Regions from separate parts of the Streptacidiphilus alkalitolerans genome, predicted to be linked through region 2. Evidence: predicted binding sites of a transcription regulator. Region 2 holds the regulator's gene; the other holds the start of a gene.
What was found. Region 2 encodes HspR, which represses chaperone genes until heat shock. Its sites were predicted from a motif close to TTGAGNNNNNNNNNCTCAA; they were not measured.
Positions count from the first base shown of each region.

Region 1: a site for HspR is predicted at 1,709-1,727, ahead of lon (endopeptidase La). Genes of this name have one in related genera too.

Region 1 covers NZ_JBHEZX010000010.1:104,865-108,268, reverse strand. Annotated here, with positions in the region: gene lon (endopeptidase La) at 1-1,686, opposite strand, end outside; gene ACEZDG_RS22840 (spermidine synthase) at 1,840-2,556, shown strand; gene ACEZDG_RS22835 (response regulator transcription factor) at 2,759-3,404, shown strand, end outside.
Region 2 covers NZ_JBHEZX010000005.1:233,009-236,412, reverse strand. Annotated here, with positions in the region: gene ACEZDG_RS13270 (AfsR/SARP family transcriptional regulator) at 299-1,105, shown strand; gene ACEZDG_RS13265 (heat shock protein transcriptional repressor HspR) at 1,272-1,808, opposite strand; gene dnaJ (molecular chaperone DnaJ) at 1,813-2,991, opposite strand; gene grpE (nucleotide exchange factor GrpE) at 3,091-3,404, opposite strand, start outside.

The DNA.
Region 1 (3,404 bases), on a different contig from region 2:
CACGCCCGCCTCGCGGGTGTACTCGCCGGCCAGGCTGCGCAGCGCCTCCTCGGTCACCACGACCTCGTCGGCGCCGAGGCCGGCCCGCTCCAGCTGACGGGGCAGCAGGTGGTCCCGGGCGATGACAATCTTCTCGTCCTCGGTGTAGCCGTCCAGGCGGACCAGCTCCATCCGGTCGAGCAGCGCCTCCGGGATCGCCTCCAGGACGTTGGCGGTGGCCAGGAAGACCACGTCGGAGAGGTCGAGCTCGACCTCCAGGTAGTGGTCCCTGAAGGTGTGGTTCTGCGCCGGGTCGAGCACCTCGAGCAGGGCGGCGGCCGGGTCGCCCCGGTAGTCGGAGCCGACCTTGTCGATCTCGTCCAGCAGCACCACCGGGTTCATCGACCCGGCCTCCTTGATGGCCCGGACGATCCGGCCGGGCAGCGCGCCGACGTAGGTGCGCCGGTGGCCGCGGATCTCCGCCTCGTCCCGGACGCCGCCGAGCGCGACCCGGACGAAGGAGCGGCCCATGGCCCGCGCCACGGACTCGCCGAGCGAGGTCTTGCCGACCCCGGGCGGGCCCACCAGCGCCAGCACCGCGCCGCCGCGACGGCCGCCGACCAGGCCGAGGCCGCGGTCGGCCCGCCGCTTCCTGACGGCCAGGTACTCGACGATCCGGTCCTTGACGTCGTCCAGGCCGAAGTGGTCCGCGTCCAGCACGGCGCGGGCGCCGGCGATGTCGTAGGCGTCCTCGCTGCGCTCGTTCCAGGGCAGTTCGAGCACGGTGTCCAGCCAGGTGCGGATCCAGCTGCCCTCGGGCGAGGCGTCGGAGGAGCGCTCCAGCTTGTCGACCTCCTTGAGCGCGGCCTCGCGCACCTTCTCCGGCAGGTCGGCGGCCTCGACCCGGGCCCGGTAGTCCTCCTCCTCGGAGTCCGGGTCGCCGTTGAGGTCGGCCAGTTCCTTGCGCACCGCCTCCAGCTGACGGCGCAGCAGGAACTCCTTCTGCTGCTTCTCCATGCCCTCGGAGACGTCCTTGCGGATGGTCTCCGCGACGTCCTCCTCGGCGAGGTGGTCGCGCAGCAGCTGCAGCGAGAGCTTCAGCCGGGCCACCGGGTCCAGCTCCTCCAGCGCCCGCACCTTCTCGGCGCCGGTGAGGAAGGGCGCGTACCCGATGTTGTCGGCCAGGTCGGACAGGTCCTCGATGGCCGCGACCCGGTCCACCACCTGCCAGGCCCCGCGCTTCTGCAGCCAGGTCGTGGTCAGCGCCTTGTAGTCGCGCACCAGCTCGGCCACCGACCCGGGCAGCGGGTCGGGGACCGGGACCGTCTCCACCGGGCTGGCCTCCACCCACAGGGCGGCGCCGGGGCCGGTGGTGCCCGCCCCTATCCGCACCCGCCGCACCCCGCGCACCAGCGCGGCCGGGTCGCCGTCGGCGAGCCGCCCGACCTGCTCGACGCTGGCCAGGGTGCCGATCGCGCCGTAGTTTCCGTCGATCCTGGGCACCAGCAGCACCCGGGCCTTGCGCGCACTGGCCACGGTCCGGATACCGGGGGCGCGTGCCCCGCCGTCCCGCACCGCCGCCTGCGCCGCCTCGATGGCGGCGCGGACGTCGGGGTCGGACAGCTCCAGTGGAACGACCATGCCAGGCAGCACCGCGTCGTCGTCGAGCGGCAGCACCGGCAGGGTCAACGAGGACTCAGTCGCCATGATCTCTCCCAAGTAAGCAAAGTTGAGTTACCTGGACTAAAGGAGATTGACCCCCATTGTGTTCCCCGGCGCTGTTCGCCGTGAGCGATCAGGCAGGATAGGAGCCGAGCCTCCAGGGCGCCTACCGTTCCCAACGCCGAGAGACCGACCGCCATGCCCCTCCCTGACGACTTCCGCACCGCCACGTCCGACCTCGCCGAAGTACTCGACCGCCGCGAGGGCCCGTACGGCGAAGCGGTGCTCCGCCGGCGCGGAGACCGGTACGAGATCATCGCCAACGGCTGCTTCCTGATGGACACCTCGGACGGCTGCTCCGAACGCGCCCTGGTCACCGCCGCGCTGGACGCCTTCGCCGAGGGATCGCCGGGGACCGCGCCGCGGCTGCTGGTCGGCGGCCTGGGCGTGGGCTTCTCACTGGCCCAGGCCGCCGCCGACCCCCGCCCGCGGAGCGTCACCGTGCTGGAACGCGAGCAGGCCGTGATCGACTGGCACACCGCGGGGGACGCCCCGCTGGCCCGCTTCGCCGGGACCGGCCACCGGGACCCCCGGGTCCGGATCGTCCACGACGACCTGCTGCGCCACCTCGCCGAGGACGGCTCGGCCGGGCGCTACGACGTCCTCTGCCTGGACATCGACAACGGGCCCGACTGGACCGTCACCGAGTCCAACGACAGCCTCTACGGCGACGCCGGGCTGGCCCTGCTCCGGCGCACCCTCACCGACCGGGGCGTCCTGGCGGTCTGGAGCGCGGCCCCCTCCGCGGACTTCGAGCGGCGCCTGGCCGCACGGTTCCGCCGGGTGTGGTCGATCGAACTGGCGGTGGAAGCGGAACGGGGCCTGCCTGATGTGGTCCACCTCGCCACCCGGTAGGGTCTACGCCCATGCCGCCCCCCGAAAGGCCGGTTTGCAGCAGACGGTCTCCTCGGGGGCGCCACCGGTACGTACGCTGCTCCTGGCGGGGGCGGAGTACCGGGTGGAGAACAGTGGCTGAAGACCGGCAAGTACGGACGAAACAGTGCGGGTCCGCGCGGCGCCAGCCGTGCGGGAATCCGCGAGCCCTGGGGGCGGTGGCGTGGTCGTGACGGATGCACAGCAGCAGGAGACCAGTGGGACCGGAGGTCAGCGACGGGTCCTGGTGGTCGAGGACGAGCCGACGATCGCCGAGTCGATCGCGGCCAGACTCGGCGCGGAGGGCTTCCGGGTCGCCGTCTCCCACGACGGGCCCACGGCCGTGGACTGCTTCCAGACCTGGCAGCCCGACCTGGTCGTGCTCGATGTGATGCTGCCGGGATTCGACGGCCTGGAGGTGTGCCGCCGGATCCAGGCGCACCGCCCGGTCCCGGTGCTGATGCTGACCGCGCGCGACGACGAGACCGACCTGCTGGTCGGCCTGGGCGTCGGCGCGGACGACTACATGACCAAGCCCTTCTCCATGCGCGAGCTGGCGGCCCGGGTCAATGTGCTGCTGCGCCGGGTCGAGCGGGCCCAGCTGGCCGCCCGCACCCCGGTCGGCGGGACGCTGCGGCTGGGCGAGCTGGAGATCGACCACGTCCAGCGCCGGGTCCGGGTGGCCACCTCCGACGTGCACCTCACCCCGACCGAGTTCGACCTGCTGGCCTGCCTGGCCGCGCAGCCGCGCGCGGTGCTGACCCGCGAGCAGCTGCTGGCCGAGGTCTGGGACTGGACCGACGCCTCCGGCACCCGGACCGTGGACAGCC
Region 2 (3,404 bases):
CTCACCACGTAGTCCGAGATTTCGGAACCGGAACACACCCGCGTACTGGTACCGACAATCCAGGAGTATCAGCCGTCAGGCGAACCCTGAAGAGCACATTTGTGTCATGGACACGTTGAGAATTGCTTGAGATGCGCGCAACGACCTGCTCCAGCGACGCAGGGCGTATGCCGACAGGGCTTCCAGCAGAGCTTTTGCTCGCGAATCCGGGGCCTGGAGAAAGAGAGAACCATTCATCCACTTCCCTGCTGGGAACACCGCTGGGGACACCGCTGGGACACTTGGAGGCGACACCGCTATGAACCCCGTCATGGCCTCGTTCCGCGACGTCAAGCCCCCGGAGCCGCTCTCGGGAACCGCCGGAGGGTTCGCCGTCCTGGGGCCGCTGGAGGTGCGCGTCAACGGACGGAGCATCGAGCTCGGGGCGCCCAGGCAACGTCTGCTCCTGGCGGTCCTGCTCAGCAACGTCAACCGCGCCGTGCCCGTCGGCGAACTCATCGAGGCACTGTGGGAGGAGGAGCCTCCGCGCACCGCACGCAAGAACCTCCAGGCCTACATCGCCAACTTACGCAAGGACGTCTGCGCCGGGGCCGGTGCGGCGTCCATCCTCCTGGACCAGGCCGGCTACCGGATTGCCGTCCCCTGGGGCCGGCTCGACGTCGAGCAGTTCGGGACGCTGGCCCGGGCGGGGTCCCACGAGGTGACGCACGGCGCCCTGCAGGCCGGCGTCCAGAAGCTACGTGCCGCCCTCGACCTGTGGCGGGGTCCGGCGTTCGAGGAGTTCAAGCACTCGCACCGGCTCCAGGAATCGGCCGCACGCCTGAACGCCCGCTACATCAGCGTGTTCGAGTCATGGGCGGAGGCGGAACTCGCGCTGGGCAATGCGGTCTCCGTCGTGGACCGTATCGGAGAGCTCGCGGAGCAGCATCTGCACCGGGAACGCCTCACCCTGCTCCGGATGACCGCGCTGCACCGCACCTGCCGCACGGGCGAGGCCCTTGGCGTCTACGACGATCTGCGCGACCGTCTGTCGCGCGACGGCCTCGAACCAGGCCTCCTGATCCGCCGGGTGCACCAGCTGATGCTCGCCGAGGCAGCCCGGTGACGGCGCCCGTGCCCCTGCGCCACCTGACCCCGAGCGCCTGGAGCGAATAGGTGACCCCGGCGGGAGGGTGGTGATCCTCCTGCCGGGGTCCGTGGGGCTGTGGGGCCTTCGGTCCGTGCTGCTGTTCCGCGCCTGCCGGTCCGCTGCTTCGCGCCCGCTGCCGGAACTACTCGCTGCGGCGGCGGGGGCGCCAGACCACCAGCGCGCTGCTCTGCTGCACCTGCTGGTACGGGACCAGGTCGCGGCGGTAGCTGGCGTGCACCGCGGCCTCGCGCTGCGTCGCCGCCGCGCCCGCGCTGGCGACCTCGCCCTGGAGCTCGGCCACCCGCGCCTGCAGCGCGCTGACCTGGTTCTCCAGCTCGATGATCCGCTTGATGCCGGCCAGGTTGATGCCGTCCTCCTGGGACAGCCGCTGCACCTCGCGGAGCTGCTCGATGTCCCGGGCGGAGTAGCGCCGGCCGCGCCCGGCCGTACGGTCGGGGCAGACCAGGCCGAGCCGGTCGTACTGCCGCAGCGTCTGCGGGTGCAGCCCGCTGAGCTGGGCGGCGACCGAGATGACGTACACCGGGGTGTGCTCGGTCAGCTGGTAGGCCGCACGGCCGCCGGAGGCGCCGCGCCCGCCGGGCAGGCCGACGCCGATTCCCACGCCGATCACCGGGCCCGGTCCGACCGGTCCGCCCGGTCCGTCTCCTCTGGCGTCCATCACCTCAGGCCTCCTCTGCAGCCTTGAACAGTGCAGCCCGCGGGTTCTCCGCAGTCGTCGCCTCGCGGTACTTCTCCAGTGCCGACAGCGCCTCGCCCTCGATCTCCTCGGGCACCGAGACCTCCACCGTCACCAGCAGGTCGCCGCGGGTGCCGTCCTTGCGGACCGCGCCCTTGCCGCGGGCCCGCATGGTCAGGCCGTTGGCGCTGCCCGGAGGGAGCTTCAGGGTGACCGGGGGGCCGCCCAGGGTGGGCACCCTGATGGTGCCGCCCAGAGCCGCCTCGGGGAAGGTGACCGGCACGGTGATCGTCAGATTGTCGCCCTTGCGGCCGAACACCGGGTGGTCCTGGACGTGCACGGTGACGTACAGGTCGCCCGGCTGGCCGCCGCGCTCGCCCTGGGCGCCCTTGGCCTTCAGCCGGATCCGCTGGTTGTCGGAGACCCCGGCCGGGATCCGCACCTGCATGGTGCGGGCCGAGGTGGCCCGCCCGCTGCCGTGGCAGACCTCGCAGGGGTCGTCGACGATCAGACCGCGGCCCTTGCAGTCGCGGCACGGGTCGGACAGGGCGAAGTTGCCCTGGCCGCGCTGGACATGGCCGGTGCCGACGCAGGTCGGGCAGACCCGCGGCGTGGTGCCGGCCTTGGCACCGGTTCCGGCGCAGGTCTTGCAGGCGGCCTGACTGGTCATCCGCAGCGGCACGGTGGTGCCCTCGACCGCCTCCATGAAGCTCAGCGTGACATCGGACTCGACGTCCGCGCCTCGCCGGGGCTGGGCGGTACGGGTACTGCCGCCGCCGCGGTTGAAGATCCCGCCGAAGACGTCGCCGATCCCGCCGCCGCCACCGAAGGTGCCGCTCTGGCCGCCCTGCTGGCCGCCGTTGAAGAGGTCGCCGAAGTCGAAGCCGAAGCCGCCGGTGCCGCCCCCGCCGGTGCGGAAGCCGCCGTTGGCGAAGAGCGCCCTGGCCTCGTCGTACTCCTTGCGCCGCTTGGTGTCCGAGAGCACGTCGTTGGCCTCGGAGATCTCCTTGAAGCGCTCCTCGGCCTTGGGATCGCCCTTGTTGGCGTCGGGGTGGAACTCCCGGGCCAGCTTGCGGTACGCCTTCTTGATCTCCGCGAGTGAGGCGTCCTTGGGCACACCGAGGACCTTGTAGTAGTCCTTCTCCACGAAGTCCTTGCTGCTCAACGGAATCGCCTCCTTCCCGCTCCAGTTGCCGTCACGGTGAGGGGACGGCGGGACCGCACTCCGGTACCACCGGTGTACGGCCCCACAGTCGCCCTCGGGTCAGTCCTCGTCGCCACCGTCGCCCTTGGCGTCGGCAGCGGCGTCGTTCGTCGCGTCCGCGGCGTCGGAGGAGCCGCCCGGCTCCGGCTCCGCCACGGCGACCCGCGCCGGACGGATGATCCGGTCGCCGATCTTGTACCCCGGCTGCAGGATCTGCACGCACGTGGTCTCGGTGACGTCGGACGAGTAGCTGTGCATCAGCGCCTCGTGCAGCGTCGGGTCGAAGGGCTCGCCCTGCTTCCCGAACTGCTGCAGCCCGAGCTTGGAGGCCACGGTCTCCAGCGACTCACCGACGGACTTGAACCCGCCGGTCA